DNA from 3 places in the Brevibacillus jepli genome. Region 3 is predicted to be linked to each of the others. Evidence: riboswitches for the same ligand, from Rfam matches in the RefSeq annotation. Region 3 holds a riboswitch; each other region holds the start of a gene.

Region 1 (10,912 bases), on a different contig from region 3:
GTCTTCTTGCAAGGGATTGAAGGCTATCGCCAAGAAAAGCAGCCCAACGCTTTATCAGCGCTCTCCATTTCGATTGGTCCCGAATACCGCGGACTAGGACTCAGCAAGCAGATGGTTACGGCGATGAAGGATATCGCCAAGGAAAATGGCTTGACGTACATGGTGGCTCCCGTGCGTCCGTCGCATAAGCACAAATATCCGCTCACACCAATGGACAAGTTCGTACAGTGGAAAACGTCCGATGACGCTCCGTTTGATCCGTGGGTGCGTACGCATTGGAAACTGGGAGCTACGATTATGCAGGTGGCGCCGGAATCCATGCTGATCAAAGGAAGCTTGAAGGATTGGGAAAGCTGGACGAGGATGAAATTCCCGGAGTCAGGATCGTACATTATTCCAGACGCATTAGCTCCGGTGCAGGTTGACGTGGAAAAAGACGAAGTAGTATATATCGAGCCGAATATTTGGATGCAGCACTTCCTGTAGCGATTTACCAAGTGGCAGCAGGCGCGATCCAAAAAGATTTGGTTTTTGGAAAAGGACGAACAAACAGCGAAGTAGCCGTTGTGGACATCACATCGGTTTCTTTTTGCATTTTCTGTCACCTTTTTGCCGTGAGAAGGATCATACCTACTAGCAAGCAATCAACGGATGAGGTGAACGGGTTGAACGAAGCAGAAACAATGCCAGCCAGTCTGGAGGTTACACGGGAAGCCAGACTGAAATGGCTGATGCAGCAATACGGGGAGAAGATTTTTCATCTGGTGAGTCTCACGGTAAAGAACCATGCCTTGGCAGACGATATTACCCAAAACGTGTTTATCAAAGCCTATCGGCATCTCGATCAGTTCCGCGGGGATGGCCATATCAAGCATTGGCTCTACAAGATCGCGATGAATGAAAGCAAAAAGCATTTTCGATCGTGGTCGTTCCGCAACATTTTTCCGACGATGGATGATCATCTGGGCGACATGATGGATCGGCAGGCGAACAACCAGGTAGAGGAAGAAATTCTGAACCGGGTGAAGCGGGAAGAGGTCGTCACGTACATTCAATCCCTCGCACCGAAGTACAGGCAGGTGATCCTCCTGCACTATTACGAAGACCTGTCGATTACAGAAGTGGCGGACATTCTCTCGGTTTCGCAGGAGGTTGTCCGTACGCGATTGCACAGAGCCAGAAAGCAATTAAAGGAGACCATGTCGAAGGAGGTAACAGGATGAGCGACGATCGCATGTGGAGAGAATGGAGCCAATCAGCCAAGCAAGCTGTTCGGGAGAAATATCCGTTTCAGTTAGAAAAATTGGAGCAGGATGTGTTTGCCAAAATAAAGCGTGAAAAGCGTCGCCGTCGCTGGCAGGTAACCTCTTGGGCAGCGGGTGTGGCAGTTGCTGCCCTGTTTTTCTTCCAGATTGTTCAACCTTTCAACGAGGGCGAAGCTTTATGGGGACTGACGGGGGCCGAGAAAGGTCAGGAAGCATTTGAGTGGATCACGCCAGATGAAGGCTTTATGCATGCGTTGAAGAATGGCTATCCGATTCTGCCTGAGGTGAAATTGGAAAAGGACGGGTATGTTTTTCAGATTCGGGATACCATGGTCGATCACAGACGAATTACGTTTACACTGTTAATCTCCGGTGAAAAAATGGAGGAGATTGCGCGAATTCCAGACGAATCGAAAAGAAATGAGTTAATCTATGGGGGACTTCGTGTAGATTTGGGCGACTTGAGAGAAATAGGTGGTGCAAGCAGAGATTTTCAACAGATCGATGGTGTGCAGTATCTTATCTACAGGGCGAATTACCGAATCAACGAGAAAGTAATGCGGACGATCTTGAATCAGCCTAAGCCTGTTCTCCCGTTGCAAATCGTAGATGCGCACAAGAATGGAGAAGAAAAAGTGGTAGCGGAGCTGTTGCTGCCGCTGCCCAAGTCCGTGACCGTAGCCGAAAAAGTCATCGAACCTGCCGCAGGGGCAGATACTGCGCTAGAAACAGCAGATTCGGTGACGAGTCTTCAAGTCAACAAAATGATCGCTTCGCCTACTGTGACGGAAGTAGAGCTTGAAGCGAATTTCAAAGAGGGATATGAGCTGCATCGGTTAGAAAATATGAAGCTGGTCGATGGAAGCGGGAAAGAATATCAGCCAATCGACGACAAGCTGAATGCAAACGTGAAGCAAGTGATGGGGACCAATACTTACAAGGCGCAGTTTATTCCATCGCTGTTCTTCGAGGAGCTCCCGGAAAAACTGGAGCTGCGCTTCGACAAAGTAACGATGAGACGATCCCTTGAGGATACCTTCGTGCTTGATTTAAACGCGAAATATCCGCAAAGCATTCCGTTTGGAAAAAAGAAGCAGCTGCACATCGAAAAGGCTTATTACGAAAAAGGCAGACTGGTCATTGTCATTCCGAACAAAGGGCCGGAGGAGATTAGCCTGCGTGTAGACGGTAAGAACTACCGGAATTTAACTCCAACAGATGATATGAAAAGCGTCTTGATTGACTTTGAGGTACCGAAGAAGGAAACGTACGAGGTAAAAATGTCCGGGCTTGAGTGGGAGAGAGTTACGGTGGACGGTGTCATTCCGCTTACCAAATAACGCTTGTAGTAAAAGAGGTATAGGATGGCCAGTTGGTCATTTTATGCTTCTTTTTGTTGGCGGGAAGGGTTTTACACATAATCAAAATTGATAAAAAAACGAGCCAGTAGAGAGTCATTTCCCAGGCTCGTTTCTTGTTTTTTCGTACACTTTTACACCCGTTCCACCGGGCTTGTCAGGCAAGTAGGTCCACCTGTTCCCTTATAAGAAATCTCATTGCCCTCATACTCGTATACAGTCGCACCTGCGTCGAGAAGACGTTGCTTGGTAATCGGGTTGCCTGCCACGACCATGCACACACGAGGCGCGAGGGCGAGAACGTTGCTGCCCAGATTTTCATACTCATCATCCGGTACTTCAATTAACTGAATGCCTCTGTCGATGAGCAGCTGACGGAAAAATACAGGCATCAGCTTGGAATAGACGACAGCCAAATCATGATCGACCATACTGATGACTGACATCAGATGCAGACATTCCGCAGGTCCACGATCATACGGAAGCTGTACCACGATGATTTCATCTGTAAAATCCTTAACCATTTCCGTAATTTGAGCGATAGCTGCTTCATTCGTGCGGAAGCCAAGGCCAATGGCAAGCGTTTTGTCATCCAGCCAGACGAGATCGCCGCCATCTGACAAGGCGTCTCCAGTGAGTTGCCCCAGGATCGGAATATTGTTTTCTTCTAAAAAGGCTTTGTATACTTCTGCTTCTCCTTGACGGAGTTCTTTGCCAGATTTGAGGATGATCGCCCCTTTGGAAGTAAATTTTACGGGGTCGTGTGCGTAAATGGAATCCAGTCCGGTTTTATCGGATTGTGGCAGGTGCAGGACGTTTTCCACATGCTCGCGCAGGATTGCTTCGAATTTGGCGTACTCATGAAGAGCCGTGTCCCAGTCCGGGCGATCTGTATAGTTGAAGGTTTTCCACGATTGATCGAGATGTTCTTGGCTAATAAATGCTTGATGGGGATGCTTGATGATGACCGTTTTCATCTTTTTGACCATGGATTGGCTGCCTTGGAACATAGTTGCCTCCCTTTATTCCACATTGCAGAATATTATTCATATTTCGAAATGTTCACCATTAGTTTACACATTCTGATTTCTGACTGTCAATCTGTGATTCCTACCTGGAGTTTTTTTGCGATTCACAAAATTAGAGCAAATGGTTTAACATAGTTTCATAGGAGAAGATAGATAGAAAAGGGGGGATGACCGTGATTCAATCGTTTGATCGAGCGATGGCGATTGCAACGGCACTTTCGTCGGACGAGCATAGAAAATGGTGGACGATCAATGATTTAGCGAAGGAATGCCAGCTCCCGGTCAGCACCATTTATCGACTGTTGTACACGTTGATGGGTCATGGATTGGTAGAGCAGGATGCTGCGACCAAGCAATATACGTTGGGGATTAAATGGATGGAATTCGGCTTGCGCGTGCTCGATCGGATCGATTATCGCAAAGTAATCAAGCCGATGATCGAGGAGCTGGCCAGAGAAGTGAACGAGAGCGTATACTTCAGTCAGCCTAGCGGACTCGAATCGATTGTCGTTGATCGTGTAGACAGTCAGCACAATATTCGCATCTACGACCAGTTGGGCTTGCGGATTCCGATGCATATCGGTGCGGCCAATAAAGTCGTGCTGGCCCATATGCCTGTGGAGGAAGCACGACAAACCGTAGTGCAGTTGGTGGATGAAGAGCAGGTGCCTGTTTTTATGGAGAAACTCATGGAGATCAGAGCAGCTGGTCATGCAGTCAGCTTTGCGGAGCGGACGGAAAATACGGCGTCCGTCGCAGCGCCGGTGATTGACTACAATCAAAAGGTAATCGGGGCGTTAAGCATTGGAATTGTTACGTATGATTTGAAGGAGGAACGGCTCCAGTATTTGATTGAACGGGTGAAGGATGTCGCTCACAAAACTTCGCAACGGCTAGGCGGCCTGTCATAGGCCGGCTGGCCTTTTTTTTTGCTCTTTTCACCTTATAGATTTTGTTAATAATACTAAACAAAATAAGTGATAAATTAATAAAAATAAAAAATATATTGACATCTTTTATACATATATTGTAAAAATGTATTTGTATCAAATTTTGGGAGGTTTTTACATCGAGATTTGCAGTTGAAGTTTTAGATTTAATTTCATCATTATCGATCAAATAGATCGTATCCTGCTCCCCAAAGAAATACGGTGAGTGCAACAAGAATTAACTGGAGGGGCTAGAGAAATGGCTTGGATTATTGCAACAGAGCTATTCAGAATTTTTTTTGCTTATGTAGGCGGGTATATGATTCTACTAGGCTTGCAAACTTCCTATAAATGGATAAATGGAAAAGAAGCCAAGATTACCTTTTCCCAAAAAATGATGGTTCTCACAATTAGTGTGGCTGTCGATATCATTTGGAGATTTGTTTTTTAATCATCAAACGACATAAAGCAAAAACTCGATCTTCCGTGGAGAAATCGATGCCATTACAGGAGAGTGGCTGCCACACTAATCAAGAGAGACACCAGGGGGAGACTCCTGGTGTTTTGTTTTGTATAAACGGAAAAAGGCACAGTTCCACTGCAAAACCTGCATGCAGTTACTGTGCCTTATACGGGAGCATAATGGTGAACTTGGTCCCTACTCGTGGTTTGCTTGATACATTAACGGATCCACCAATCGCATGGATGACATGGTAGGAATAAGTCAGTCCAAGACCGGTCCCACTCGATTTCGTAGAAAAGTAAATGGTACCGAGACGGCTGATCTGTCCTGCATCCATGCCGACACCGTTATCCTTGATGACCAACAGTGCTTTGTTTCGCTCAATGAGCAAGCCGAGGGTAACTTTTCCGTCCGAAATATCTGAGCAGGCCTCGATTGCATTTTTGATGAAATTCACGAGCACCTGCTTGAACTCGTCTGGGTTGGCCTTGATCTTCACGGGTTTCTCAAAGGCTTGCAGCTCCAGCTCTACGTTATACATATTGGCAAACGGGAGCATCACTTCACGAATGGCATGCAAAAGCTCGCAAACATTAATCAGCTCATGCCGTTCCTTGAGCGGCTTGGAAATCGCAAGGTACTCGGTCAAGATGGCTTCTGTCCGTTGGATTTCGTCCAGACTGATGCGAATGTATTGATCGACTTTTACCAAATTTTCCGGAGATTCCTGTATCAATTTCAAGAAGCCTTTGACTGCTGTCAACGGATTTCGTACCTCGTGTGCGAGCGAGGCGGCAACGTGGCTCATCGTCTGGATTTTTTCATTTTGCGCGTGGCGGATGAACAGCTCCTTATCCGAAACGCATTTGCTGAAAAGCGACATTAATAGCCAGAGCCCGAAAAAGTTTTGAATGGGAATGAGAACTGTATAGTAGACGAGATTTTGTGATACATAGGTCGGGAAAAAGTAATAAGTAATCCCCAAAGCAACACTGGAAAAAATCGCACTCGTCATAAAAAGATACAGTGTTTTCCGATAACTGGCTTTGTAGTGCTTGTAAATTAAGAGTGCCAACAAAAAATTTACGGCAAGGATCAGCATCGCAACCCATGTTCCTTGGCCGCCTAGATAATACCGATAAACCAAGGCTTCGATCAGAAGGAGCAAGGCAACCTCAATACCGCCATAAACCAGTCCGAACAGGATGATGACATGCCGTATATCAAAAATCATGCCGTTAGTAACGCTCGGGGCAAAGGTCATCGCAAGAATCATGCAGGCAGAACTGGTAATGATGATAAACGAACGGCTGTAGTTCCTCATTTTGTCGCGGTAATAAATGTTGAAAAACACAAAAGGAATAATCGCAAAAAACCATTGCAGAATGACTTCTTTTAATAGACTCATGTAGCATCCCCATCGCAAAAATTTGCTAGGCTTGTATCAATCTACGATAATTCGACAAGACACAACAAAATCCCTCTCGTATTTACAGTGAGAATTGGAATAAATATCTAGAAATTCTTTGTATAACCTAGTTGACAGATGGGTAATGCCCGGATTATATTCTGTATATACTAATACAAACGTTTTGAAAATAAACACTACTCTTATCAAGAGAAGGCTGAGGGAATGGCCCTATGAAGCCCGGCAACCTAGCGCGAGAGATGATGATTCTTTCGAGCCAAGGTGCTAACTCCAACAGGTAGAAATACCTGACAGATAAGAGGCGAGAATCTTGTCGATTTTTGTCCTCTTTCTCTGTGGAAGAGGATTTTTTGCGTAGCTAACGTGGGGAAGTGGGGAAGAAGCGCATTTCCAGTCTACGCTTCGGCCTACGCCCTGCTGTGGGATTGACTGTCCGCTCAGGAAAAAATGGCGGGAGCGCTTCAAACGTAGAAGTTTCAAGGAAGTAGCCCATAAGTGAAGCTGAAATTCCCCGCCATTTTTTCCTGCGCTGGGGCGGGCTCCAGAGGCGCTTGGACTGGAAATGCGCTTCTTCTACGAGGATTTTGAAAAGAAAAAGGGGGAACATCAAAATGAAAAAGAAACTAGGGCTGATTACTTCACTTGTATTGGCTGCGTCAGTTCTCGTAACGGCATGCGGTGGCGGAGCAGCAACAGGAACCGGAAGTACGACCGAAGGCGCTTCGGGGGAGAAGGCGAAGAGAATCGCACTCATCATGCGTCAAAATGTAGGGACATTCTCTGCCCAATACATCAATGGTGTGAAGACAGAGGTCGAGAAAAACGGCGGCGAGCTGACCGTTTTTAATGCAGATACCGATCTGGCAAAAATGGCGTCCAACCTCGATGCGGCCGTGAATCAAAAATTTGATGGCATTCTGATCGACCATGGTACGGCAGAAGCCTTGCAGCAGGGTACACAAAAAGCTGTGGATAGAAAAATTCCGGTCGTCCTGTTTGATACAGACATCAACATTCCGGGCGTGCCAGTTGTGGCGCAGGATGACAACAAATTGGCTGAGCTGAGCCTGGAGAAGCTGGCTGCAGATACGAACGGCAAAGGCAACATCGTAAAAATATGGGTAGCGGGCTTTGCGCCAATGGAAAAACGCCAAGTCACGTATGAAGCTTTCCAGAAGAAGTACCCAGATATAAAAGAAATCGCCGCATTCGGTTCTGCGACCAACAATACGGCACTCGATACGCAAACACAGATGGAAGCCATCTTGAAAAAATACCCGAACAAAGGCGACATCACAGCAGTATGGGCAGCTTGGGATGAATTTGCCAAAGGGGCAACTCGTGCCATCCAGCAAGCAGGCCGTACGGAAATCAAAGTATACTCCATCGATTTGAGCGATGAGGATCTGCAAATGATTCAGGCGGAAAACTCTCCGTGGACTGCGACAGCAGCGGTAGACCCATCCAATATCGGGCGCATTCATGCCCAAACCGTGTTCCAAAAAATCAAAGGCGAGCAAGTGCCAGACAACGTGAAGCTGAATCCAGTGCTGGTGAAACAGGAAGACCTGCCGAAGGATAAAAAAGTAACGATGGGCGACCTGTCCCAATACGTAAAAGAGTGGGGTAAGTAAGCGCGTCAAAATTGGCTGTTCCCGTTGATTCGTATCTATCAACGGGATTTTTCCTTATACAGGAGGTGTGAAAAATGTCCACATTGCAAATGAAAGGGATGACGAAGCAGTTTTCCGGGGTTCCTGCCCTGCGATCCGTCGATTTTGAGGTGCGCGCAGGAGAGGTTCATGCACTGCTCGGTGCCAATGGCGCAGGAAAAAGCACCCTGATGAAAATTCTCACGGGAGCGTATCAGGCAGATGGCGGCACGATCACCATCGATGGCCAGACTGTGACGATCCAATCTCCGCAGGACGCCAAAGCATTGGGCATCCAATGTGTGTATCAGGAAGTGGACACCGCCTTGATCCCGTATTTGAGCGTCGCCGAAAACATACTGGCGGGTCAAATTGTCCAGGCGAAAACCAAAGGACTGATCAACTGGCAGAGCTTGTACAACGAGTCGGAGCAGATTTTACAAAGCTTCGGCTTCTCCATTCCGGTGAGGATGCTGGTCGAAGAATGTACGCTTTCGGAAAAGCAATTGATTTTGATCGCACGGGCTACCGTACAAAAAGCCAAGTACGTTATTTTCGATGAACCGACTGCGCCGTTGAGCACCAAGGAGAGCGAGCGACTGTTCCAAATCATTGCACAGCTGAAAAAAGCAGGCGTCGGCATCATTTACATTTCCCACAGGCTGCCGGAAATTTTTGAAATCTGTGATCGGATCACGATTATGCGCGATGGTCAGCATGTCGTGACCTCAGAGACGACTGCGACGAATATGGACGAAGTGATCGCGAACATGCTGGGCAAAAGCTTCGACGAGGAGTTCCCGAAGCTTGCGGTGCCGATTGGCGAGACGATTTTGGAAGTGTCCGGAGTTGCTGGTGGCAAAGTGCGTGGGGTCGATTTGAAAGTACGCGCGGGAGAGATCGTGGGTGTCGTCGGTCTGGTCGGAGCAGGGAAGACTGAGCTCGCCCGATTGCTCTTTGGTGCGGATGAGGCAAAGGCTGGTGCGATCCGACTACATGACGTACGAATCCAACTACGCTCGCCCAAAGACGCCGTTGATTCAGGCATCGTGCTCGTCCCGGAGGAGAGGCGTAAGGAAGGGATTTTTGTAGAGGAGTCCGTGCAGAACAACCTGTCTGTCGCCTCGTTGAAAAAGAAATCCTTGCTAGGTTTCATCAAAAGAGGGGCGGAAACGGCGAACGCAAGAGAGCTCGTGCAGCGTCTTGGTGTGAAAACAGCCGATATCAAGCAGCTGGTCGGTTTTCTCAGCGGCGGAAACCAGCAAAAAGTCGCGATCGGAAAATGGTTAGATACGAACTCGGACATCTTCATGTTTGATGAGCCGACAAAAGGTGTGGATATTGGCGCAAAAAGCGATATTTACCGCCTGATCGGAAGGCTGGCGGAGCAGAAGAAGGGCGTCCTGTATTTCTCCTGCGAGTTTCAGGAGGTCATCGGGATTGCAGACCGGATTCTCGTCATGTTTGAGGGTAAGATCGTGAAGGAACTGAGTCGCGAGGAAGCAACGCAAGAACTGATTATGTACTACGCAAGCGGAGGTGAGTAACGTGGCAGATAAAAAGTTTAGCCTTTTTGATTTTGTATACAAATACGGAACGGTTGCAGTCATTGTCATTGTCATGTTGTTATTCAGTCTGACCAACCCGTATTTCTTCACGTACGACAACTTGACGGACATTCTACGGTCCATCTCGATTGTGACGTTTGTTGCGATTGGTGTTACGTTCTCGCTAATTGTCGGGGGCTTTGACCTGTCTGTGGGCTCGACGGTTTCGTTGACCACGGTCGTCTCTGCTTCCATGATGGTTTGGTATGAGCAAGGAATCTTCACGACATTGGTTGTACCGATTGTACTCAGCTTGCTCGTCGGGCTGGTCAATGCTTTTCTCGTCGTAAAAATCCGCATTCCTGATTTGCTCGCGACACTGGCAATGCTCTACATCGTAAACGGCATTCATATGACGTATTCCCAAGGGTATTCCATCTACGCCAACATGCCGATGCAAGACGGCACGCAGGCTCCGGGCAAATTCCAGGAGTGGTTCCTCTGGCTGGGCCAAGGAGAAATTCTCTCCGTTCCGGTACCTGTCATTTTGACCTTTTTGCTCGTCGCGATTACGCATGTTTATTTGACCTATACGAGACAGGGGCGGATGCTGTACATGACAGGCGGTAATTTGGAAGCAGCCCGTCTGTCGGGGATTCCCGTGAATCGCTATCGTACCTTGGCTTATGTGCTCTCTGCTCTTTTTGCAGGCTTGGGCGGGATGCTTTTGGCGGCGCGGATTGGTACTGGCCAAGTGAATAGCGGGGGCTCTATGCTGATGGATGCGGTAGCGGCTGCTTTCGTGGGCTTCTCCGTTTTTGGGGCAGGGAAGCCAAACGTGTTCGGTACATTTGTCGGAGCGATTCTGATTGGGGTATTGCTCAACGGCATGACGATGCTCAATCTGCCGTATTACGCTTACGATATCATTAAAGGAACGGTATTGGCGCTTGCACTGGCTGTGACGTATTATCAGCTGCGCAGAAAACGAAACGCTTAGATTCGTAACGTTCCTCTTGCTTTTCTCTCATCAATTTCTCATCTTCCTATTATTCCCTTCTCTTTTTTGGAGCTTAGTATTGGTCTTACACAAGTGAGACAAATGCGAAAGCAAATTCAGATAAAGAGAAGGGATGTTGTTTTTATGCGTATACTCGTAGTGCCTTCGGGCTTTAAAGAAAGTTTAGATGCCGAGCAAGCAGCAGAGTGCATGAAAGAAGGAATCCTGCGCGTGCTGCCGC
Region 2 (10,912 bases), on a different contig from region 3:
CAGATACAAAAGGCACGTGGAGCTTCGATATCCCGATTGATATGCGACCAGGAAAGGCAGCCATGAAAACAGTAGCGTTGAACAAGCAGCTGGACACCCCGACCGGGACGACAGTAGAACTGAAGCAAGCTCGCTTCACCCCCACTGGTACGGAATTGGAGTTCTTAACAAGCAAGCCGGATGAGAAACTGGCTGGTATTCGTTACGAGCTGGTAGATGAAACAGGTACGGTAGTGGGCAAATGGGATGATCTGATGAGCTTTGAAGATATGGATCACAATCTCATTCTCATCGGACAGAGCAACGGCGCGGGGCTTGACTTTAAAACAAAAAAACCAAATACGAGCTGGTATCATACGTACATGCCGCTAGATCCGGCAAAGAAACTGACATTAAAGCTCGATGCAGTATATATAACAGAAAAGTCTACGTTCGAAGCAAAGCTGCCATTCGCTGAGCTGGAAAAGAAACCGATTACCGTCAAAAGCGACGGAAATGAGTTTACTTTTAAATCCGTGAAGAAGAATACCAACGACATGGATAATCTGTATTACCTGATTGAAGTAGAGGGCAAGCTTGCCAATGATATGCTCGGAATGCAAGACTATTGGGATGTGTCCACTGATAAGGATAAGGATAAGGATGATGATGGGGGAAGGGGCATATTCACTTTCGACCAGAAGGTTAAAGAGGGAAGTGCACTCAAATTCACAGGCAAGCTAAAGGTTTGGAGTGAAAGTCCAGATGTGACGGAAATGACCGTTAGCTTCGACGAGATGTACAAAGAGCATAAAGTGAATTGGGAAGTGCCAATCAAGGGAGAAAAGAAGTAGTGTCATGAACAAGCCGCTCGTTCCTGTAAAAGGATCGGGCGGCTTCTTTGTAGTTGAAATCAGTATTTGGCAATCTCAGTTCGTTGTTCCCTATGATAATAAGCATGGAACAGACAAAGCAGGACCGAGGCGGCAGAGACAAGCGTTGCCAGGAACAAGGTTGGCTGAATGCCTCCATTGTCATACATGAATCCCATAGCCAATGGCCCCAAGAGCCTTCCGCCTGTTGTAATCGCCCCAACTACTCCCAAATAAAACGGTGCATTCTCTCCAGTTTTTTCCGATATAAAAGTAGGAATAGTGGGCGAGATGAGCATTTCTCCAAAAGTCGTGATAACCATTCCGACAACAAATGCGTAATAACTACCGTGGTAGACAAGCATACACCCAAAACCGACAGCATACGCAATTGCACTGACGACGAGTTGGGCTGACAAGCTCTGATTCAGCAGCCGCTTGATCCAGGACGTGATGGGCTGCCCGGCAAAAATGATAATGCCGTTAATGGTCCACAGCCAGCTATACGAAGACAGAGGCATACCCTGCTCTGTAATATAAGGTGCTACACCTGTGTTCCAAACCGTGTTGGAAAAGAAAATGAGTGCTGCGCCTAATGCCATAAACAAGTACAATTGGTAGCGCAACAGCAGGGTAAAGTTGTTCTTCTCGCGGTGCTTTTGTTGTTCCTCCTGTTGCTCTCCGACCAGATCTTGATGCGAAATATTCTTCATAAACAGGAAGAAGAACAAGGCAAACAACAAGGTGCTCGTGCTGTTGAACCAAAAAGTAAGCTGGAAGGATAAAGTGGCAATGACGCCAGCCAACGCGGTACCGATTGCCATCCCTAAATTATTGCCGACGTAGACGATGTTAAATAATTCTCGGCGCTGCTCTTTCCAGCGAAAACCGATAAAAGCCTGAATGGCAGGAAACGACAGGTTGAACGTAAAACCAAGCCCCATCATGAGGAACAGGTAGACAGGCCAGCTCTGAACGAAAGGAATGGAAAATTGAATAAGGCCTTGAATAATCAATGCGCCAACAATAAGGCGCTTGGCACCTAGCCGATGAAATAACGATCCGCCGATGAATTGCCCGAAGATTCCAGCCAAAGATTGGATCATCAGAACGAACCCGGCTTCCGTCATCGAGCGTTGCAAAATGGTATGTACGTATAAGGTAGTAAGCGGCCACATAAAAGCACTACCGGAGGAGTTAATAAAGCTGGCGATGAGGAAGAAAATGGCCTCACGCGGATAGCGATTGAGGAAAGCTGACGGTGATATCACGTGAATGCACCCCTGACCATTAAGGATAAGAATAGTATATCTAATATTCTAAACTTTGTAAACTTAAATGTATGTAATGTCACAGGTACCCAAATAAAGGCTGCTCCACTTTCCGCGAATTCGAGTATACTAAACAAAGTGGAGAGATAACATCAACTGAGGATATAGAGAATAAAGGTGGACATTATGAGAATATGGAAACGAGTGTTGCTTCTATTGCTTGTCGTGATGGCTGCGACAGCTGGATATTACGGATACTCTTTTTATCAATTTGCTCAAAATATTCAAGAACCTAACATCGCACCGCCGCCAAGTGGTGGTAATTCCACCAAAGCTGCTGAAATACCAGAGTGGGATGGCAAGGAACGTGTCAATATCCTGCTGATGGGAGTAGACCGCAGAGGCATGAAAAATAACGGGCTTCCTCGTTCTGATTCGATGATGCTCGTCAGCATCGATCCTACAGGGAAACGTTATGATATGTTCTCAATCCTGCGTGACACGTATGTAGACATTCCCGGTAAAGGCAGCTCGCGGATTAACTCTGCGATTGTAGAAGGTGGACCTGAACTGGCAATGGAAACGGTTAGTCAGTTTACTGGGCTTCCGGTGGATCGTTATGTGATTACCGACTTTGAAGGCTTCAAGGCTCTGATTGATGCAATTGGCGGAGTCGAGATCGATGTAGAAAAAAACATGTACTATCATGACCCGACTGACAAAGGCGAGTATGACATTAATTTGAAGAAGGGTCTGCAGACGCTGGATGGAGACAAAGCGTTGCAATACGTTCGTTTCCGCCATGATGCGACCTCAGATTATACACGGACAGAGCGTCAGCGCAAATTGATGTCCGCAGTTGCGAATCAGATGAAGAACGGCACGACGCTGATTCAACTTCCTACGATTTTGAAGGAAGTAACTCCGTACATTCAAACCAATATCAGTTCGGTGGACATGCTGAAGCTATCTGCGCTCGGATTAAAATTAGACACGTTACAACCAGGCAACTACCAATTGCCGCCGATGGGGATGTTCCGTGAATCGAATCGGGCTGGCTCTGTTTTGATTCCAGATGTCGATCAGGTTCAGTCATTCATCCAAGAAAAAATGGCACCTCCTACAGAAACGACGACCATTCAACCTGTGGGAGAAAATAAAAACAGCACGCAAAACTAAGCGTGCTGTTTTTTTGTGTTTTTTAGGAAAGACTAACCATGATTTTCTAAGTGCTGAGGTGACAATGCCGATGGATCGGGAAAGTGCACGCAATTGGTTTACGCATACACACGACTTGATCACTGAACACATCGACGAGCCTGAAGGGCGCGTGAGACTTTTCTTTTTATCCACCATGGCGGATGCCAAGGTTGTTTACAGTGAGCTTATCCCGAAGCTGCGCGAGATTTGTTTGGAGGAAAGCGGAATTGAAGAGGTAGGTCGGCATTTAGGAGCTTCTAGTAGCAACCGGGTTTTTGATGAAGGGGGAGCCATTGAGCGTTTACTTAGCGGTCATATTGTCGTTCAAGTGGAAGGGGCGTCCTACGGCGTGTCTTTTCCCAGCGACGGAACTGTTGGCAGAAGTATTCAAGCACCCGAAATCGAAACAGTTGTACTCGGTCCACAGATCGCCTTTGTAGAAGAACTGAATGTGAACATCTGCATCATCCGAAAATATATGTCTACACCAAAATTGTTCCATGAACGATTGAACGTGGGAAAAAGCATACAGATGGATGTGTCGATCCTGTATTTGAGCGGAACGGCAGATGAGGAAAATGTGAATACGGTGCGTCAACGCATTCAAGATTTGGAATTGGACAGCAGTCTGGATTCTACCATACTGGCACAGCATATCGCAGACAATGAGAAATCTTTATTTCCTACTCTTCAGCAAACAGAGCGTCCAGACCGTGTCGTACATGGATTGCGACAAGGACAGATTGCCATACTCGTGGAGGGGAGCCCGTTCGCTTTGCTCGGGCCAACCACCCTGCTGCAATTTTTTCAGTCACCAGATGATTATTACTTGCGTTGGAGTCTGGCTACCTTCAACAGGCTCATGCGTACCTTTGCCATGATTTTGTCCCTGATCCTGACGCCAATCTATGTGGCTGCGCTGACCTATCATTACGAGATGATTCCGGCTGATCTCTTGCTTTCCCTCGCGCAATCACGCTCCCGTGTACCGTTTCCGCCGCTGTGGGAGGCAATTTTGATGGAGCTGATCATTGAGCTTTTGCGGGAAGCGGGGGCAAGGCTGCCGACCAAGGTTGGTCAAACGATTGGTATCGTGGGCGGTATTGTTATCGGACAGGCAATCGTTCAGGCTGGATTCACCAGCAATATCTTGATTATTATCGTTGCCCTCGGTGCTTTGTCTTCCTTTATTGCGCCTAGCTATATGATCGGTTCGACGATCCGGGTTGTTCGATTTCCAATGATTTTGCTGGCGGGCATGCTGGGGGCATTGGGTATTGTGGCCGGATTTAGCTATCTAGCCAGTCATTTGCTGCGTCAAACCAGCTTGGGTCGTCCGTACATGTACCCCATTTACCCCGTGCGCTATTCTGATTGGAAAGATGGCTTTATTCGCGCTCCATTATCCTCCCTTTCCGAACGCCTCAAGTTTTTTACACCAGAACGAGTACATCGTTTTGACAGGAGAAAAGCCAAAGAGAAGAAAGACATTGACGAGTAAGCGAGGCTGCTATGAACATAAACATCGAAGTAAGCAAGGGCAATACTATATCGGCATATCTTGCGGGGATTCTTGTGCATGGCGCTCAGCTTGGGATGGGCATTCTGGGCTTCCAGCGAATCATTGCCAAGGAAGCGGGGCACGATGCCTGGATTTCTGTCATATTCGCAGCCCTGTTGACTCATCTTACGGTGTTGATCATTAACAAGACCTTGCAAAAATACCCCTCAGCCGATATTTACGGAATTCAGGAAGATGTGTTTGGAAAGTGGCTAGGAACAGGCATCAGCATCATTTATTTGACCTATTTTTTTGTGTCGGCTGGAGTCATTATGCGTACCTACATCGAAGTTGTCCAAACCTGGGTGTTTCCGAATTTGCCTACGTGGATTCTGTCTGGAATCATCCTTTTTCTAGCGTTTTACACAATAGTAGGAGGAATAAGAGTCATAGCAGGCTATGCGTTTTTTTCCATTATGGTCACGATATGGCTAATACTTGATTTGTATTTCCCCTTGAAATTTGCACGTTGGGAATATTTGCTTCCCATCATGGACACCAGTCTAGAGAACCTTTTCAATGGAATGATTGCCATGTCTTTGACGAGTGCCGGCTTTGAGATTCTCTACGTTGTCTATCCCTATGTCCAAAATAAAGATAGGGTACACAAAAGTGCCCAGTACGGGGTGCTGGTGACGTATCTGATCTATTTGCTTGTCATGATTGTGGCGCTGGTCTTTTTTAGTCAGGGTCAGCTCATGCGAACGATCTGGGCGACGCTCAATATGCAAAAAATGGTGTATCTCCCCATTCTGGAAAGATTTGAGCTGGTTGTCATTTCGTTGTGGCTTCTCGTGATTTTGCCGAATATCATGCTGTATTTGTGGTCTTCTGCCCGGGGACTCAAGCGCTTGTTCGGATTCAACCTGCGTCATTCGTTGTATTGGATTATACCCGTGATTTATGTAGCTTCCTTGACGCTATTGTCCAGGCAGGAGATGAGCCGGATGACGAATTTATTCTCCCAAATAACCCTGTACATGATTTACGTGTACCCTTATTTTTTGTACTTCATGGTCTTGCTGAAGCAGCGAAGGCAACGGGCGAAACCAACCAGCAAAGGAGAGAGTGCCTGATGCTGCCTGATCGAAAACATTGGATACGATTATCCAAACGGCTTTTTGCGGTGTGGTGTTCTAGTGTCCTCATCATGGCAGGCTGTACAGATCGGCAAATTTTTGATGAGACAGGACTCGCCACGGCTGTTGGCTATGATCTGTTAAAGGATGGAAACATTCGTGGGACAGCGATCATGCCCTCGATTAATCCAGAGGCCAAACAAAAGATACAGCTGTTCTCAGCCACCGGTGAAACGAGCAAAGGTATTCGGGATCGGATTAATTTACAATCAGATAAAAAAGTGTTGGGCGGGCAGATTCGTGTCGCACTCTATAGTGAAAACCTGGCAAAACGTGGACTTGGCAGTATCGTTGACACGTTATATCGGGATTCCTCTATTTCCAGCAGGGTTTATCTTTGCGTATTTGAAGGCGAAACCTATGATATGTTTACGTATCCCTATTCAGAACAAGGCAATATCGGAATCTATCTATATCGTATGATTGAGCAAAATATTGAAGGGGAAAAAATTCCGTCTTCCACCATGCATGAGTTTTTTCGGGCTTATTATGACAAAGGGATCGACCCGATCATGCCGTACATTGCAAAAAAGGGAAATGAGCTGCAAATCAAAGGTATCGCATTATTTCATGGGGAGCGTTATGTAGGGTGGATCACACCCAAGGAAGCCTTTTTAATCAAGCTCATGCATGGAAAATTCAGCATTGGCAGCTACGATACTTCTGTCCCTGCTCATATTTTTGGCGATGAGCAAAAGAGCCGCGGAAGTAAAAAAGACCATGTGCAGCTTGTCTTTGACACGATTGCCAGCCAATCAAAAATCGAGCTGACTCAAGTATCTCCCCCGGTCTTTGATGTTTACATCCGATTAAATGCGCGGATATTGGAATTAACTCTTCCGCTGAAGCTGGAGAATGCAAAGCTGATGAAAATCATGGAACATGCATTGGAGGAAGAGATCGAAAAAGAGCTGCAAAAAATAGTCCGCAAATTGCAGGGGCTGGATGTCGATCCCGCTGGTTTCGGGATGGTGTATCGTGCAAATAGAAGAGGGATGGCAAACATGACGCAAGCCGAGTGGAGAAAAATGTTCAAGGAAGCCACGTTTCGTTTTCAAGTAAAGTCAACGATTATTCGCAATGGCGTCATGGATTAAAAAAACTTTTCCTGCTATTACTATTGACGTGATATTTTTAAAAAGGATATAATCCGTTTTGTATCATCATGAAATAGAAAAAACGAACATTATACGTAGATATCTTTCTTATCAAGAGAGGCGGAGGGACAGGCCCTATGAAGCCCGGCAGCCGGTTCATTTTCGAATGAACGTCGCGGTGCCAATTCCTACAGGATCGTGTGGATCTTGTATAGATGAGAAGGGTGGATGCGAACGTATACATTGCGTTGCAGCCCCTTTTTCGTTTATGAAAAAGGGGATTTTACGTTTTTTAAGGAGCCATAAAGATTTTGGTCGGGAGGTGGATGTGTTGATCCAACTGCGTCATTTGCATAAAAGCTATCAAGTACAGGGTAAAACCATCCCAGCGTTAATGGGGATCGACCTTTCCATAGAAAAAGGAGAAATATACGGGATTATCGGACACTCCGGTGCAGGAAAAAGTACATTAATCCGATGCATCAATTTGCTGGAGCGCCCTACTTCGGGGGAAGTTATTATTAACGGCGTCGATTTGACGAAGCTGGATGAAAGGAAGCTGCAAGAAAAGCGCCGCGAAATCGGCATGATTTTTCAGCACTTTAACTTGCTGTCTTCTTCGACAGTTGGCGAGAATGTCGCTTTCCCACTCAAGCTGGCAAAGCGTCCGAAGGCAGAGATTGATAAGAAAGTAACAGAGCTGTTGAAGCTGGTTGGCTTGGAGGCACATAAGGACAAATATCCGTCCCAGCTGTCTGGCGGACAGAAGCAGCGTGTCGGGATTGCCCGGGCGCTCGCGAATGATCCAAAAGTGCTGCTCTGTGACGAAGCTACCTCGGCCCTCGATCCGCAGACGACGAACTCGATTCTGGCACTCCTCTTGGACATCAACCGCAAGCTGGGCTTGACGATTGTGTTGATTACGCACGAGATGCACGTCATTCGCTCCATTTGTGATCGTGTTGGCGTGATTGATGGAGGTAAGATCGTCGAGTCGGGTAACGTATTGGATGTATTCCTTCGTCCGCAGCATCCAACGACACAAGAATTCGTGGAACAAGTAGCGGATTCTACTGAGCTGCGAGAAGCAGTTGAGCACGAAAAAGCCGCGGGGAACCGCACGATTGCTCGTGTCACCTTCCTCGGTGAAAAAACGTACCAGCCGATCCTATTCCAAACGATGCAAGAAACCGGTACGGTGTTCAGCATTTTGCAGGGAACCATTTCTCGTATGAAGGACACGCCATATGGTCAGTTGGTGATCGAGCTGGAAGGCGATGCTGCACAGAACCAAAAGACCATCGAGATGCTGCGCCAACGTGGCTTGGAAGTAGAGGTGATATAAATGGACTGGACATTCGAAAATGTGGATTGGGCTGAAATCGGCGAAGGTACGATGGATACGCTCACGATGCTCGGCTTTTCCACCCTGTTTACCGTCCTGATTGGTTTGCCGCTGGGAATCATTCTGTTTTTGACGTCACGCGGGCAGCTTTTGCAAAACCGCACTTTTTATACGATCGCATCCTTTATCGTCAACGTATTGCGCTCGGTACCGTTTATCATTTTGATGATCTTGTTGATTCCTGTGACGAAAATGATCGTAGGAACCTCACTCGGGGTGCTTGGTGCCATTCCGCCGCTGGTGTTCGGTGCCGCTCCGTTTTTCGCACGTTTGGTGGAAACCTCTTTGCGTGAGATTGATAAAGGCGTGATTGAGGCAGCTCAGTCCATGGGTGCTTCCAATTGGCAGATCGTCTGGAATGTTCTTTTGCCAGAGTCAAGATCAGGCCTGATCGCGGGTATTACGATCACGACGGTTACGCTGGTATCCTACACAGCAATGTCTGGGGTAATTGGCGGTGGTGGTTTGGGTGACTTGGCGATCCGTTACGGATATCAGCGTTTCCAAACCGATGTTATGATTGTGACTGTTGTTATTTTGCTGGTGATGGTACAGATCTTACAATCGCTGGGGGACCGTCTGGTTCTCAAGTTCAGCCGCAAGTAGGATCTTTCCATATAGGTTTTCTAAAAATAAGACTAAATACATGCAAGGGGGAAATCATTCATGAAAAAGCTAGTCGTATCTGTACTTTCTACTGTATTGGCATTTTCTTTGGCAGCTTGCGGAGGCAAAACAGAAACAGCACCTGCTCCAGCTGAAGGTGGCGCACAAGGCGGACAACAGGAAGTAACATTGAAGGTAGGCGCTTCTCCCGTTCCACACGCAGCAATCTTGAAGCTGGTTCAACCAAAACTGAAAGAACAAGGCGTGAACCTGGAAATTCAAGAGTTCACCGATTACGTACAACCTAACGTTCAATTGAACGAGAAACAACTCGACGCTAACTTCTTCCAACACAAGCCTTATCTGGAAGACTTCAATAAAGGACAAAACATGAGCCTGGAGCCAGTAGTGGCAGTACACATCGAGCCATTCGGCGCTTACAGCAAAAAAGTAAAATCTGTGGATGAATTAGCTGATGGTGCAACTATCGCACTGCCTAACGATCCAACAAACAGCGGTCGCGCACTGGCACTTCTGGAGAAAAACGGCGTGATCAAGCTGAAAGAAGGCGCTGGCATCAGCGGTACCGTGAAAGACGTTGTTGAGAACAAGAAAAACCTGAAGTTCAAAGAAGTAGAAGCAGCAATGCTGCCACGCGTTCTGGAAGAAGTAGATCTGGCATTGATCAACACCAACTATGCGCTGGAAGCAAAGCTCGTTCCAACCAAAGATGCTCTGTTTATTGAAGACAAAGAATCACCATATGCGAACTTCCTCGTAGCTCGTCCTGACAACAAGGATTCCGAAGCGATTCAAAAGCTGGTGAAAGAACTGAACTCACCTGAAGTGAAAAAGTTCATTGAAGATGAATACAAAGGCGCGATTATTCCAGCGTTCTAAAGAAAAAATAATAATTGATCGATCAACGAAACCCAACTGGCTCAAGAAGCTGGTCGGGTTTTATTTTTGTTTATAATATAATGAATTTTTATAAAATTTAGTTAAATCTATCCTAACCCCGTTTTCAAGACTTTTCCAGTCGAGTATATTGTGGTTGATATGAGAAAATATAGATAAGGGGGAATATTCAGATGAAACTAAATTTTAAAGTGTTTCTTGGCGCGATGCTGGTTGCCGGAAGCGTATTGGCTGGATGCTCCACAGGTACACAGCCTGCAGGACAGACAACTACAGCCCCACCTGCACAAGGAACAACAACGCCTGCCCAAAAGCCTGCAGATGCAAAAGCACAGGTATTTCGGGCGAATATTACAAGTGAGCCATCCACAGCGGACCCCGGTCTTGCGAAGGATGCCACCTCAGGAGCTATTGTTCGTGCTACCTTTGACGGCTTGACTCGCTTCGATGAGAATTCCAAGCCCATTAATTCGGTAGCGTCCGATGTAAAGCTCTCGGATGACAAACTGGTGTATACGTTCACGCTCCGCGATTCCAAATGGAGCAATGGTGATCCAGTAACAGCACATGACTTCGTGTTTGCCTGGAAGCGTGCACTCGACAAGACTTTTGGTGCTGAGTATGCGTACCAGCTGTACTACATTAAAAATGCGAAGCTGATTCACGAAGGCAAAGCTAAGGTTGACGATCTCGGTGCGAAGGCAATCGATGACAAAACACTGGAAGTCACGCTGGAGAATCCAACGCCATACTTCCTGGAGCTGACGGCTTTCTACACCTACTACCCGGTTAACCAAAAAGTAGTGGAAGCTAATCCAAACTGGGCAAAAGAAGCAGCGACGATCGTGAGCAACGGTCCGTTCA
Region 3 (10,912 bases):
CTGGCAGCGATGCAGTTTACCTACGCGGAAATGGCAGAAGTGCTTGAAATTGATTTGGCAGACGTCAAGCGTTCGTTGTTTCGGGGGAGACAAAAGATGCGGCAGTTGTGGAGGGAGGAGAGCTAGTGAAGAATATGGGTGATCATGAGCGGGAACAAAGGCTGCTCGCTTATTTGCGTAAAGAGATGTCAGGGGAAGAGGTAAAACGATTCGAGGAGGAGATTGCCGCTGACGAGGAGTACGCACAGCGGTTGGAGAGGTTGTTGCTGGGGGAAGAAATGGGTGAAGACAGTACGGAGGCAAAACAGACTGCAACGTTGTCGGCTGAAAAACAGCGTGCCATTGTTCGCCGGGGGAAATGGAAAAATCGGTTGTCCAACGCTGGATTCACCATAGGGCTTCCCTTTTTGACTGCTATGGTGCTGTTATTTTTGAATGGCTGGGTAGGGTCACTGATGCATGAAGATCTGTTCCGCGTCGCGAAGGCAATGGTTAATTTTACTCAGCCAGGTGTAAGTGTAGGCGGGAGTGGCTCGCAGGTCGGATTGCTATACGGCAATATCAGCATGGAGCTGCGTGAAAGGGTTGGAGCGGAAGAAAAGAATGCTGGCCGCTTTGAAAGCTCAAATGTGCTGTGGAACGTAGATGCTGGGCCGCAATGGCTGAATGGGGTCAGGGAGCAGAAGCTATATTTCCGTTATCCGAAAGAGGGGGCAACGCAGGATACACAGTCTTTCTCATCACCTGCCTGGACGACGATGGAGAAGCTGCCTGAGGGAACTGTTTCTCAGCTTGCGATTTCCTTCGATCGTTTCCTGACGTACGAGGAGTATTATGAATTGGTTTCACGTCATGTTCCTTCTTCGGGACAAGATACGGTTTGGTTTGCCGTAGACACAGGGGTAGAGACCAAGGAGAGTGAAGATGGAAAATTGATGTTGGGCCCGGGACGTGTATGGGGTTTTGCAGAGCATGAGCTGAATTATGGCGGACCTATTCTTGTAAACGGAGAATGGGATAGGCGGATGGCGACTTATTTGAACGAAATGAAGTACTTGTCCGAGAGAGAAGGTTTGACTCGCGAGATCGGCAGATCCTTGTTATTTCATAGGGACCCACAAATTACAGAACGATACAACTACATGCAGCAAAACGGAGTGCGAATCTACGGAGCTGTCCTCACCGGACCTACGAAAGAACTCCTGAAGCTCAAGGCTGAAAAGTCAATTACAGCAGCGCTTTTAGGCAAGGTAGACTGGTGGAATTGGGAGCGACCCGCGGCCTCGGGAATACATTACACCTACTAGTAGCAAGGTGCGAATTTTTGCACAAAAGGGTGTTGACATCGTGGAAGCGTTGGTTGTATGATTCAAACTAAATCAAAAACCGAATACGTTTTGGATACCTTATCCAGAGAAGGTGGAGGGACTGGCCCGATGATACCCGGCAACCGACATGACGCCATTCAGACGCGAGCAGCGAATGATTGACAGGCGACATGCACGGTGCTAATTCCTGCAGAAACAAAAGTGGTCTGGAAGATAAGGGGGACATCAACACGGTTCTTACACGTGACGACACGACCTCTTTTCTTCGGGAAAAGAGGTCTTTTTTTTACTCCAGGTACGCAAACAAAACAAGTAGAGATAGAGGAAAAATACGTAGAGGGGAGTTTTGTAATCATGGCATATCGCGCATTGACTGAGCAGGAAGCAGTAGAGTACGTAAAAGGAATACCGGGACTTTTTAGTGAAGGAGCAGAGCTGACCAGCCACGAAATCGGGGATGGCAACCTCAATCTGGTCTTTGACATTCAGGAGCCGGCAACCGGAAAGAGCGTCATTGTCAAGCAAGCACTGCCTTTTGCCCGCGTCGTGGGAGAATCTTGGCCGCTGACGATTGATCGGGCTCGCATCGAGAGCGAAGCACTCCGCATTCAGCACAAATACGTACCAGACCTGGTGCCGCAGGTGTATCACTTCGATGGGGAACTCGCGTTGACCGTCATGGAAAACGTCGGGGACCACATCATCATGCGCAAAGGTCTGATAGAAGGAAGACGCTATCCGCTTTTCGCGAAACAAATTGGTCGTTTTCTGGCGCAAACCTTGTTCTTCACTTCTGACTTGGGCGCGCATCCGTACGATAAAAAAGCGCTAGTCGGAACATTCATAAATCCAGAATTATGCAAAATCACAGAGGATCTCGTCTTTACCGATCCGTATGAAAATGCGCCAACCAACAATTTCAACCCGCTGATCCGTCGAGAGGTCGAGGCGATCTGGAACAACAAACCGCTGAAGCTGGAAATCGCCAAGCTGAAATACGATTTCCTCACGCGCTCGGAAGCGCTGCTGCATGGTGACTTGCATACGGGTAGTATTTTCATCACGGAAAACAGCCTGAAAGCGATCGACCCGGAGTTCGCTTACTACGGTCCCATCGGTTTTGACATTGGGGCGGTCATTGCGAATCTGCTGCTCAACTACGCAGGACAGCACGGTTTGCAAAAAGATCAAGGAGAACGGGAAGCGTATCGCGAATATTTACTGGAAACGGTCGAGGATGTCTGGAATGAATTCGTTTCGCAATTCGTTCAGCTCTGGCACAAGCACGCGAAAGAGCGCAGCGCCCATGTCGAAGGACTGTGGCAAAGCTACGTGAAGCGCGTGATTCAGGATACAGCAGGCTATGCTGGATGCAAAATCTTGCGCCGTGTTATCGGTTTGGCAGGAGTAGCGGACCTGAATGCCATTGAAGACGACCATACCCGCGCAGAAGCAGAGCGTCTGGCTCTCTCGATTGGAGAAGCGCTGATTCTCGGTCGCGGCAGCATAGACGAATCGACAGACATCACAGACATCGTTCGCACTGTGACCGAACGTTACTATCAGGAGGCTACAACAGTATGACAACCAGCACACGATTGGCACCTGTAAAGTGGGAGAATGATGCACTGGTCTTGCTTGACCAGACACGTCTGCCAGTAGAAACGATCTATTTGAACTTGACCACCTCCGAACAGGTATGGGGTTCTATTCGTAACTTGGAAGTGCGCGGCGCACCAGCGATTGGCATGGCGGCTGCTTACGGGCTCTACCTGGGCGTTCGTGGCAGTGAAGCGAGTAACTATGACGAGTTTTGGCAGGAGCTGACCAAGCAGGCTGATTATCTGGGCTCTTCCCGTCCGACAGCCGTGAATCTGTTCTGGGCGTTGGATCGCATCAAGGCTCGGGTGGAAAAAGAAAGCGGAGCGTCGATTGCCGAGTTGAAGGCGGCCGTGCTCGATGAAGCACTGGCGATTCAAAAGGAAGACGCTGAAGTTTGCAGGACTATCGGAGAGCATCTGCTCACGCTGTTGCATGATGGTATGGGAATTCTCACGCACTGTAATCCAGGGGCATTGGCTACGGCGGCGTATGGAACGGCTACCGCCCCATTTTATTTGGCAAAGGAACGCGGCTGGAATCTGAAAGTGTACGCAGACGAAACTCGTCCGGTACTGCAAGGTGCTCGTCTCACTGCTTTTGAGCTGCAGCAAGCAGGGATTGATGTGACGCTCATCTGCGACAACATGGCGGCGATGGTCATGTCTCAAGGAAAAGTAGAGGCTGTCATCGTGGGTACAGACCGCGTAGCAGCAAATGGCGATGTCGCCAACAAAATTGGTACGTATGGGGTAGCAGTATTGGCAAAAGCACACGGCATTCCTTTTTACGTAGCAGCACCTTTGTCATCCGTCGATTTGGAGACACCGACAGGCGCAGATATTCCGATTGAGGAGCGTCCAGCCGAAGAAATTACTCATGGCTTGGGCAAACAGGTAGCTCCAGACGATATCAAGGTGTACAATCCTGCGTTCGATGTGACGCCAGCGAAGTACATCACAGCCATTGTCACGGAGACAGGCATTTTCAAGCCGGAAGAGATCGGCAATAGCAAAAAGTAAACGACATCTGTTAGCGTTCGCCCTCTTGCTGGCGAGCGCTTTTTGCTCGTTTTAGCGTTTTTTAGTAAAATATCCAACAAAAGGGGAGAGTCGTATGCCGAATATTCAAAGGATAGCAATCAATGAAGACACGTACCTGAAACAGTTGGAATTAGCCGATGCTGAGGAGTTGTTTTTGCTTACGGATTCGAACCGGGAGAATCTTAGGGAATGGCTGCCGTGGCTGAATTTTACAAAGCAAGTGGAGGATTCGCGCCAATTCATCCAAGCGACGATCAATCAGTACAACGATAATCGCGGCATTAACTACGGCATTTGGTACCAAGGGCGTCTGGCGGGAACAGTCGGCGTACATACGGTGGATTGGATCAACAAAAAGACTTCCATTGGCTATTGGCTGGGTGCAGAGTTCCAGGGCAAGGGCTTGATGACAGAAGCGGTGGCGACCTATTTGGACGTTTTGATCTTCGGGTCTTGGGATTTGGAAAAAGTAACGATTCAGGCTGCTACGGAAAACTACAAGAGCAGATTGATCCCGGAGCGATTAGGGTTTCATCTGGAAGGGGTACTCCGTCGGAATGAATTCCTTTACGATCATTACGTGGATCATGCGACTTACAGCCTGCTAAAAGAGGAATGGCTTGACTGGAAAACCGATAAAAAAAGTTAGACTGAACTGTATGGGCAGATTGACAATGAAAATTCTGTAAATTACGATGGTGAGGACAGATCAAGAGGGCTGCGCGTGATTCGCAAGCCCTTTTTTTAGTCCTGCAATTAGGTTTGAATAAATAGAGGTGATTTACATGCAGACTCTTCGGCAATTATCGTGGTTTTTTCGCGCCCATTGGAAGCGGTACATCATTGGAATTTCTGTGCTGTTCATCATTGACGTACTTATGCTTTGGCCTCCGAAGCTAATCGGGGACACGGTCGATTCTATACGTAACAGTTCCCTGACAAACGCTGCCTTGACGCAAACGGTGGTCATCTTGCTCGCATTGGGTGTTAGCTTGTATGGATTGCGCTTTCTATGGCGGTACTTGTTAAATGGGGGAGCCTTGATATTGGAGCGGACGTTGCGAGAGCGACTGTTTGCCCATTTGACGAGAATGACCCCGTCATTTTTTCATCGAAAACGCAGTGGAGATCTGATGGCAGTTGCAACAAACGATATTCCTGCCATTGAACAAACGGCGAGTACAGGGGTGCTTACGCTTGTCGATGCGCTGTTCATGACCTTGTTAACGCTGGGCGTCATGGTGACAGCGATCGATTGGAAGCTGACGTTGGCTGCACTGATTCCGATGCCGTTTTTGGCTTGGTCTACTGCTTATTATGGAAGACTGCTGCATGAGCGCTTTTACTTGGCGCAGGAAGCCTTCGGAGAGATGAACGATCATGTACAACAATCGGTCTCAGGTGTTCGTGTTTTGAGAGCGTTCGTTCAGGAAAAAGCCGATGTAGAAGCATATCGCAAGGTCAGTGAAAAAACGCTGGAGCGAAATGTGAGCGTATCGCGGATCGACGCCCTTTTTGAGCCGACGATCGCAATTATTATTGGCTTCAGCTTTTTGATCGGGCTGGGCTATGGGACGTATCTGGTTTTTACCAGCGCGATTTCTTTGGGTGATTTGGTTGCGTTCAATTTATACTTGGGACTTTTAATTTGGCCCATGTTCGCCTTTGGTTGGCTGGTCAATGTGCTGCAACGCGGTGGCGCTTCTCACAAGCGTTTTACAGAGCTAATGGTGGAGAAGCCAGATGTGACGGAGGTTGCGAATCCGATCACGAACCAAGCAGCCAATACCGTGGAAGCACGCCAGTTTTCCTTTGCGTATCCGGGAACTGACAAGCCGGCACTCACCGACATCTCGTTTCGTTTGGGTGAGGGTGAAACGCTTGGGATTGTCGGGCGGACGGGAAGCGGGAAGTCGACTCTTTGCCGTGCCTTGCTGCATCAATATCAGATGAAGGAGCAGGCGCTGTTTATCGGTGGAATCCCGATTGAGGAGCTCGCGTTCGATACGCTGCGGGAAAAAATCGCCTATGTACCTCAGGAGCATTTGCTGTTCTCGCGGACGATCGCTGAGAATGTCACATTCGGTAAACCGGAAGCGACAACAGAGGACGTCATTCACGCTTTGGAGCTGGCTGAAATGAGTAGAGATCTGGCTCAATTCAGAGAGGGCTTGCAAACCATGGTTGGAGAGAAGGGGGTCACCCTCTCCGGGGGGCAAAAACAGCGCATTTCCATCGCGCGTGCTCTTCTGATGGATGCGGGGATTCTGATTCTCGATGATTCTTTATCGGCGGTTGACGCGCGGACAGAGGAGAGCATCCTCCGGCATCTGCGACAGGAGCGCGCGGATAAAACGACGATTATTACGGCACATCGCCTGTCTGCCGTACAGCATGCGCAGCTGATTCTCGTGTTGGATGAGGGGCAGATCGTCGAGCGAGGGACACATGACGAGCTGATGCTGCTCAATGGCTGGTATGCGGAGCAGTACCGCCGTCAGCAAATGGAACAGGATGTGGCCGGTTGAGAGAGGGGGAGAGCGTCTCATGAGCAAAGAAAATATATGGGGGCGTCTGACCGATTACGCCAGACCCTTTCAAAAGCAAATCTTCGGAGCGCTGTTCCTGCTCTTATTAGGAACGAGCGCTGAGCTGGCAGGTCCATTTTTAGCCAAGGTCATGATCGATAATCACATCCTGGCGATCCAGAAGCCCTGGTATCAACTGGACGAGGTACCACAGCAAGCAGAGGGCCAAGTCGCCTCACTCAACGGTACGAATTATATTCGCGAAGATGTGGCAGCGAAGACTGGTCTCGTAATCAACAGCGTTAAACAAAAAGAGGTAACCGTGCTTGCAGAAGGCACGACGTATTATTTGGTAGCGGGCAAGGTAACTCAAAACGCCGAGAAGCAAATCACCCCGATAGCACCGGAAAACGGACGGGAGCGCTTCGAGGTAACGACGAAGGATGCCTCAGGCAATCAAGCGACTTCGACAGGCATTCGGCTGACCGCAGAAGAAGTCAAGGCGATGTATCAGGGGGATGTCCTGCCCATTGTCTGGCTGTCCGTAGGCTATGGAGCACTGATCTTGCTCTCGGCTGGCTTCAACTACGTCCAGATTTTGTGGCTGCAAAAAATCGCGCAGCGCATCATTCAGCAGATGCGGATGAAGCTGTTTATCCATCTGCAAAAGCTCCCGGTTGCCTTTTTTGACAAGACGCCAGTAGGTGCGCTGGTCTCGCGTGTAAGCAATGACACAGAAGCCATTCGCGAGCTGTATGTAAGTGTGCTCGCCACGTTTGTGCAGAACGGTCTGTATTTGATCGGAATCTTGATCGCGCTCTACATCTTGCAGCCTGAGCTGGCCCTCTTCTGCTTTTTGACGGTGCCCGTGCTCGTACTGTTGGTCTACGTATATCAAAAGTACAGTTCCCGCTATTATGCGGTGATTCGGGCGAAGCTCGGTGATATGAACACGACGATCAATGAAATGATCCAGAACATGACAATCGTGCAGGCTCTTCGTCGGGAAAAAGGCGTGCAAAAGGAGTTTTCAGATGTAAACGCAGATTACTTCAAGGTGCGGATGAAGGAAATCAATCTGGAATCCTTGCTGTTGCGCCCAGCAGTAGACCTGATCTGGAAAATTTCCTTGACCCTGATCGTCTGGTATTACGGCTCGACGTCCTTTCACAGTGCGATTTCCTTCGGTGCGCTTTTTGCTTTTGTAGACTATATGGGACGTTTTTTCGAACCGATCAACATGATTATGAACCGTTTGTCGCAAATGCAGCAGGCGACGATTTCGGCGGGGCGTGTCTTCGAAATTATGGATGAGCTGCCGGAGAAGGCAGAAACCGGTGCACAGATCGAGCGCCCGCGTGGAGAAGTCGTATTTGATCATGTCTCCTTTGCCTATCAAGGTGACGATTACGTCTTGAAAAACGTCTCCTTCACCGCGAAGCCTGGTCAGACGATTGCACTGGTTGGGCATACCGGCTCAGGGAAAAGCTCCTTGATGAATTTGCTGCTCGGATTTTATCCGGTGACAAAAGGGAGTATCTTCATCGACGGACAGGATATGAGACAGATTGACACGCACTCGCTGCGCAGTCATGTCGGACTTGTTTTGCAGGACCCGTTCTTGTTTACAGGAAGCATTGGATTCAATATCCGCATGTATAATGAAACGATTACGGATGAAGAAGTGAAGCGGGCTGCAGAAGCCGTACGCGCTGACGAATTCATTTCGAAGCTGCCAGGTGGCTATGACGAGCCAGTCGTTGAGCGAGGCATGACGCTATCCGCAGGCCAGCGTCAACTGATCTCTTTTGCACGGGCACTGGCTGCCGATCCTGCCATGCTGATTTTGGATGAAGCTACGGCAAGCATTGACAGTGAAACAGAGCTAGCCATTCAGGAAGCATTGCATGTACTATCAAAAGGTAGGACGACATTCATCATTGCGCATCGGCTGTCGACGATTCAGCACGCTGACCAGATTCTTGTTCTGTCCCGTGGAGAAATCATGGAGCGAGGCACGCATGATGAACTGATGGCGAAGAACGGGCTGTATCAAAAAATGTATCAGCTTCAGCAGGGGAGTGCTTCTGTAGAGAGTGCTTAAGTAGGGAGCTAGGAAGGAGAAACAACACCATGTCACAGTCGCGCTACACCTTTTGGGTGTTGATATTGGTTGTCGGTATTGCGGGGTTAAGCCAAGGCTTGACGATCCCGATGCTGACGGTATTATTGGAAAAACAAGGTGTTTCATCCGTGATGAACGGACTCAACGCTGCTGCTTTGTATATTGGGATGGTCATGGTCAATCCATTTTTGGAAATCCCGCTGCGGCGCATCGGATACAGGGCCACGATATTGTGGGGGTTGCTGTTGGTGACGATCGCAACAGCACTCATCCCGATGTTTAACCATTTGGCAATCTGGTTCTTTTTGCGTTTATTAATGGGTGTGGGCGATAGCGGTTTGCATTACGCCAGCCAAATGTGGGTGACCAAGATTGCAGCTCCCGAGAATCGGGGACGTGATCTTTCCATTTACGGGCTGGCCTATGGAGTGGGCTTCAGTATTGGTCCATTGGGCTTAAGTGTGTTGCATTTGGGGATTTGGGTACCGTTTGGCGCTCTGCTCGCTTTGTATCTCGTTGCCTTTTTGCTATTATCCCGGATCAAAAATGAGTTTCCCGAACAGATCAAACAAACGGAAAAGAAGCAAAACAAATACGCGTTTGTTTTGCGACTCGCTTGGCTGGCGCTGATTCCTTCGTTTTTGTACGGCTTCATGGAGACGTCACTCAACGGAAGTTTTCCCGTGTATGCCTTGCGTACGGGCTTGTCCGTTGAATGGGTTTCCTTGATCCTTCCGTCGTTTGTCGTGGGAAGTATTATCTTGCAGATGCCGCTGGGGGCATTGAGTGACCGCATAGGACGCAAACAGGTTATGCTCGTGTGTGCTCTCGTAGGGGGATTGGCCTTCTTCTTATTCCCATTTGCAGGTGAAAACGTATGGCTGATGATGCTGCTGTTGGCTATAGCAGGTGCGGCTGTTGGTTCCTTTTACTCGCTGGGATTGGCTTTCTCGGCAGATATTTTACCAGCATCGATGGTTCCTACCGCAGGAATTATCGCGGGCGTCAATTTTGGTGTCGCCAGTATTTTGGCTCCGAATGTGAATGGCCTGCTGATGGACATGTGGGAGCCGTGGACGATCTTTTGGCTGATGGGATCGCTGCTTATTGTTTTTGCGGCAGCTTGCCTGTTTTTCAAACAAAAAGCAAGCCAAGAAGAGACGTATTCGATGCCGTTGCAAAAGCAGGGGTAAATACAAAGATGGGTAAGCTTCGCCAAGCTTTTGGCGAGGCTTTTATTTTTTTCGCCCAAAAAAGCATAAACGGGCATCAAGGAGGGAAGCGTATGAATAGTAAGTAGAACTGCATGATTGGAAGGGGTTACCCAATGCTGACACCATGCATTTTCAGAAGAGGCATTGCTTGGATTTTGTTTTTCGTGCTCAGTCTGGTAATCATCCCGTTTTTCTCAGATGACGCCCAGGCTCCGACACCGTCTGTACCTGCACCTGCCACTACTAATGCAACTTCCCAGCCATAGCAACTGACAAAGAGGCTACAAAAAAAGACCGGTTGATCTGAGAAAGGTACAGTCACTCACAAAAGATGAGGGGACTGTACCTTTTTCTTTAGAAAAAATGTGATTGAGCTTTTTTGATTTGAAGAAGCATGCAGGTGACAAATCGAAAATAAGGGGGGATTGCTGAAATTTTAAGGGGGTAAATCGAGATATGTACACATTTACGAATTTTCACATACGCGAATGATCTCTTTAGGTATTGACTCAAAAACCAACACTTCTGGTTTTAGATAAGGTTTTTTTAACAAGTACTCTCCTAGTGTCATCATACTATTCCAATACAATTTGATCCAATGCTCAAGAGATTCACCAGTATCAAAATCCAACGCCTCTTCAAAGGTGAATTTATTATCTTCATAGAATGATTGGTCATATATATTCATTGTAATATTCCCATCAAAAACTAAAATTTTATCCGTAAAGATAGGAAAGTAAAACGATTTAGGCTTGTGAGGCTCTATGTTTACTCCTATAGCTGTCTGAAAGTTCACCCAGATAGGAGCATTAAGAGGTTTTAACCTATCAGCTATCTGTGACTTAATTTCCCCACCATTCCCATACCAGTTATTAGATTTTGTTGAATACTTTATCCCTCGACTCATAATTTCTTCGATTGAAACATGGTGATCATGATCTTCAGGCAATATTGCATGATAAAGAAACATAGCCATTTGTGTACCTGCTTTCTATTCTTTATTTCTAGGAACATGAGGAAAATGGGAACTATTTTTCGGATTATCTAAATTTTCGAAGACCCTGTGACTTCCTGT

The links. Region 3 has a riboswitch for S-adenosylmethionine ahead of mtnK (S-methyl-5-thioribose kinase). Riboswitches for the same ligand answer to the same signal wherever they lie in the genome.
Region 1: another riboswitch for S-adenosylmethionine. It lies ahead of AB1L17_RS10980 (sugar ABC transporter substrate-binding protein); the one in region 3 lies ahead of mtnK (S-methyl-5-thioribose kinase).
Region 2: another riboswitch for S-adenosylmethionine. It lies ahead of AB1L17_RS28545 (methionine ABC transporter ATP-binding protein); the one in region 3 lies ahead of mtnK (S-methyl-5-thioribose kinase).

What each region holds. Positions count from the first base shown of each region.
Region 1 covers NZ_JBFEFW010000008.1:139,964-150,875, reverse strand. Annotated here, with positions in the region: gene AB1L17_RS11015 (GNAT family N-acetyltransferase) at 1-486, shown strand, start outside; gene AB1L17_RS11010 (sigma-70 family RNA polymerase sigma factor) at 666-1,223, shown strand; gene AB1L17_RS11005 (hypothetical protein) at 1,220-2,605, shown strand; gene AB1L17_RS11000 (dimethylarginine dimethylaminohydrolase family protein) at 2,758-3,633, opposite strand; gene AB1L17_RS10995 (IclR family transcriptional regulator) at 3,825-4,562, shown strand; gene AB1L17_RS10990 (hypothetical protein) at 4,840-5,031, shown strand; gene AB1L17_RS10985 (ATP-binding protein) at 5,198-6,451, opposite strand; SAM riboswitch class I at 6,652-6,773, shown strand; gene AB1L17_RS10980 (sugar ABC transporter substrate-binding protein) at 7,084-8,106, shown strand; gene AB1L17_RS10975 (sugar ABC transporter ATP-binding protein) at 8,181-9,671, shown strand; gene AB1L17_RS10970 (ABC transporter permease) at 9,673-10,671, shown strand; gene AB1L17_RS10965 (glycerate kinase family protein) at 10,816-10,912, shown strand, end outside.
Region 2 covers NZ_JBFEFW010000041.1:26,957-37,868, reverse strand. Annotated here, with positions in the region: gene AB1L17_RS28575 (DUF4179 domain-containing protein) at 1-833, shown strand, start outside; gene AB1L17_RS28570 (MFS transporter) at 893-2,122, opposite strand; gene AB1L17_RS28565 (LCP family protein) at 2,309-3,301, shown strand; gene AB1L17_RS28560 (spore germination protein) at 3,372-4,823, shown strand; gene AB1L17_RS28555 (GerAB/ArcD/ProY family transporter) at 4,835-5,959, shown strand; gene AB1L17_RS28550 (Ger(x)C family spore germination protein) at 5,959-7,119, shown strand; SAM riboswitch class I at 7,225-7,341, shown strand; gene AB1L17_RS28545 (methionine ABC transporter ATP-binding protein) at 7,451-8,464, shown strand; gene AB1L17_RS28540 (methionine ABC transporter permease) at 8,465-9,130, shown strand; gene AB1L17_RS28535 (MetQ/NlpA family ABC transporter substrate-binding protein) at 9,191-10,030, shown strand; gene AB1L17_RS28530 (peptide ABC transporter substrate-binding protein) at 10,222-10,912, shown strand, end outside.
Region 3 covers NZ_JBFEFW010000009.1:95,130-106,041, reverse strand. Annotated here, with positions in the region: gene AB1L17_RS11925 (sigma-70 family RNA polymerase sigma factor) at 1-126, shown strand, start outside; gene AB1L17_RS11920 (anti sigma factor C-terminal domain-containing protein) at 135-1,307, shown strand; SAM riboswitch class I at 1,404-1,548, shown strand; gene mtnK (S-methyl-5-thioribose kinase) at 1,683-2,912, shown strand; gene mtnA (S-methyl-5-thioribose-1-phosphate isomerase) at 2,909-3,949, shown strand; gene AB1L17_RS11905 (GNAT family N-acetyltransferase) at 4,044-4,619, shown strand; gene AB1L17_RS11900 (ABC transporter ATP-binding protein) at 4,756-6,498, shown strand; gene AB1L17_RS11895 (ABC transporter ATP-binding protein) at 6,518-8,602, shown strand; gene AB1L17_RS11890 (MFS transporter) at 8,632-9,816, shown strand; gene AB1L17_RS11885 (DNA polymerase III) at 10,304-10,813, opposite strand.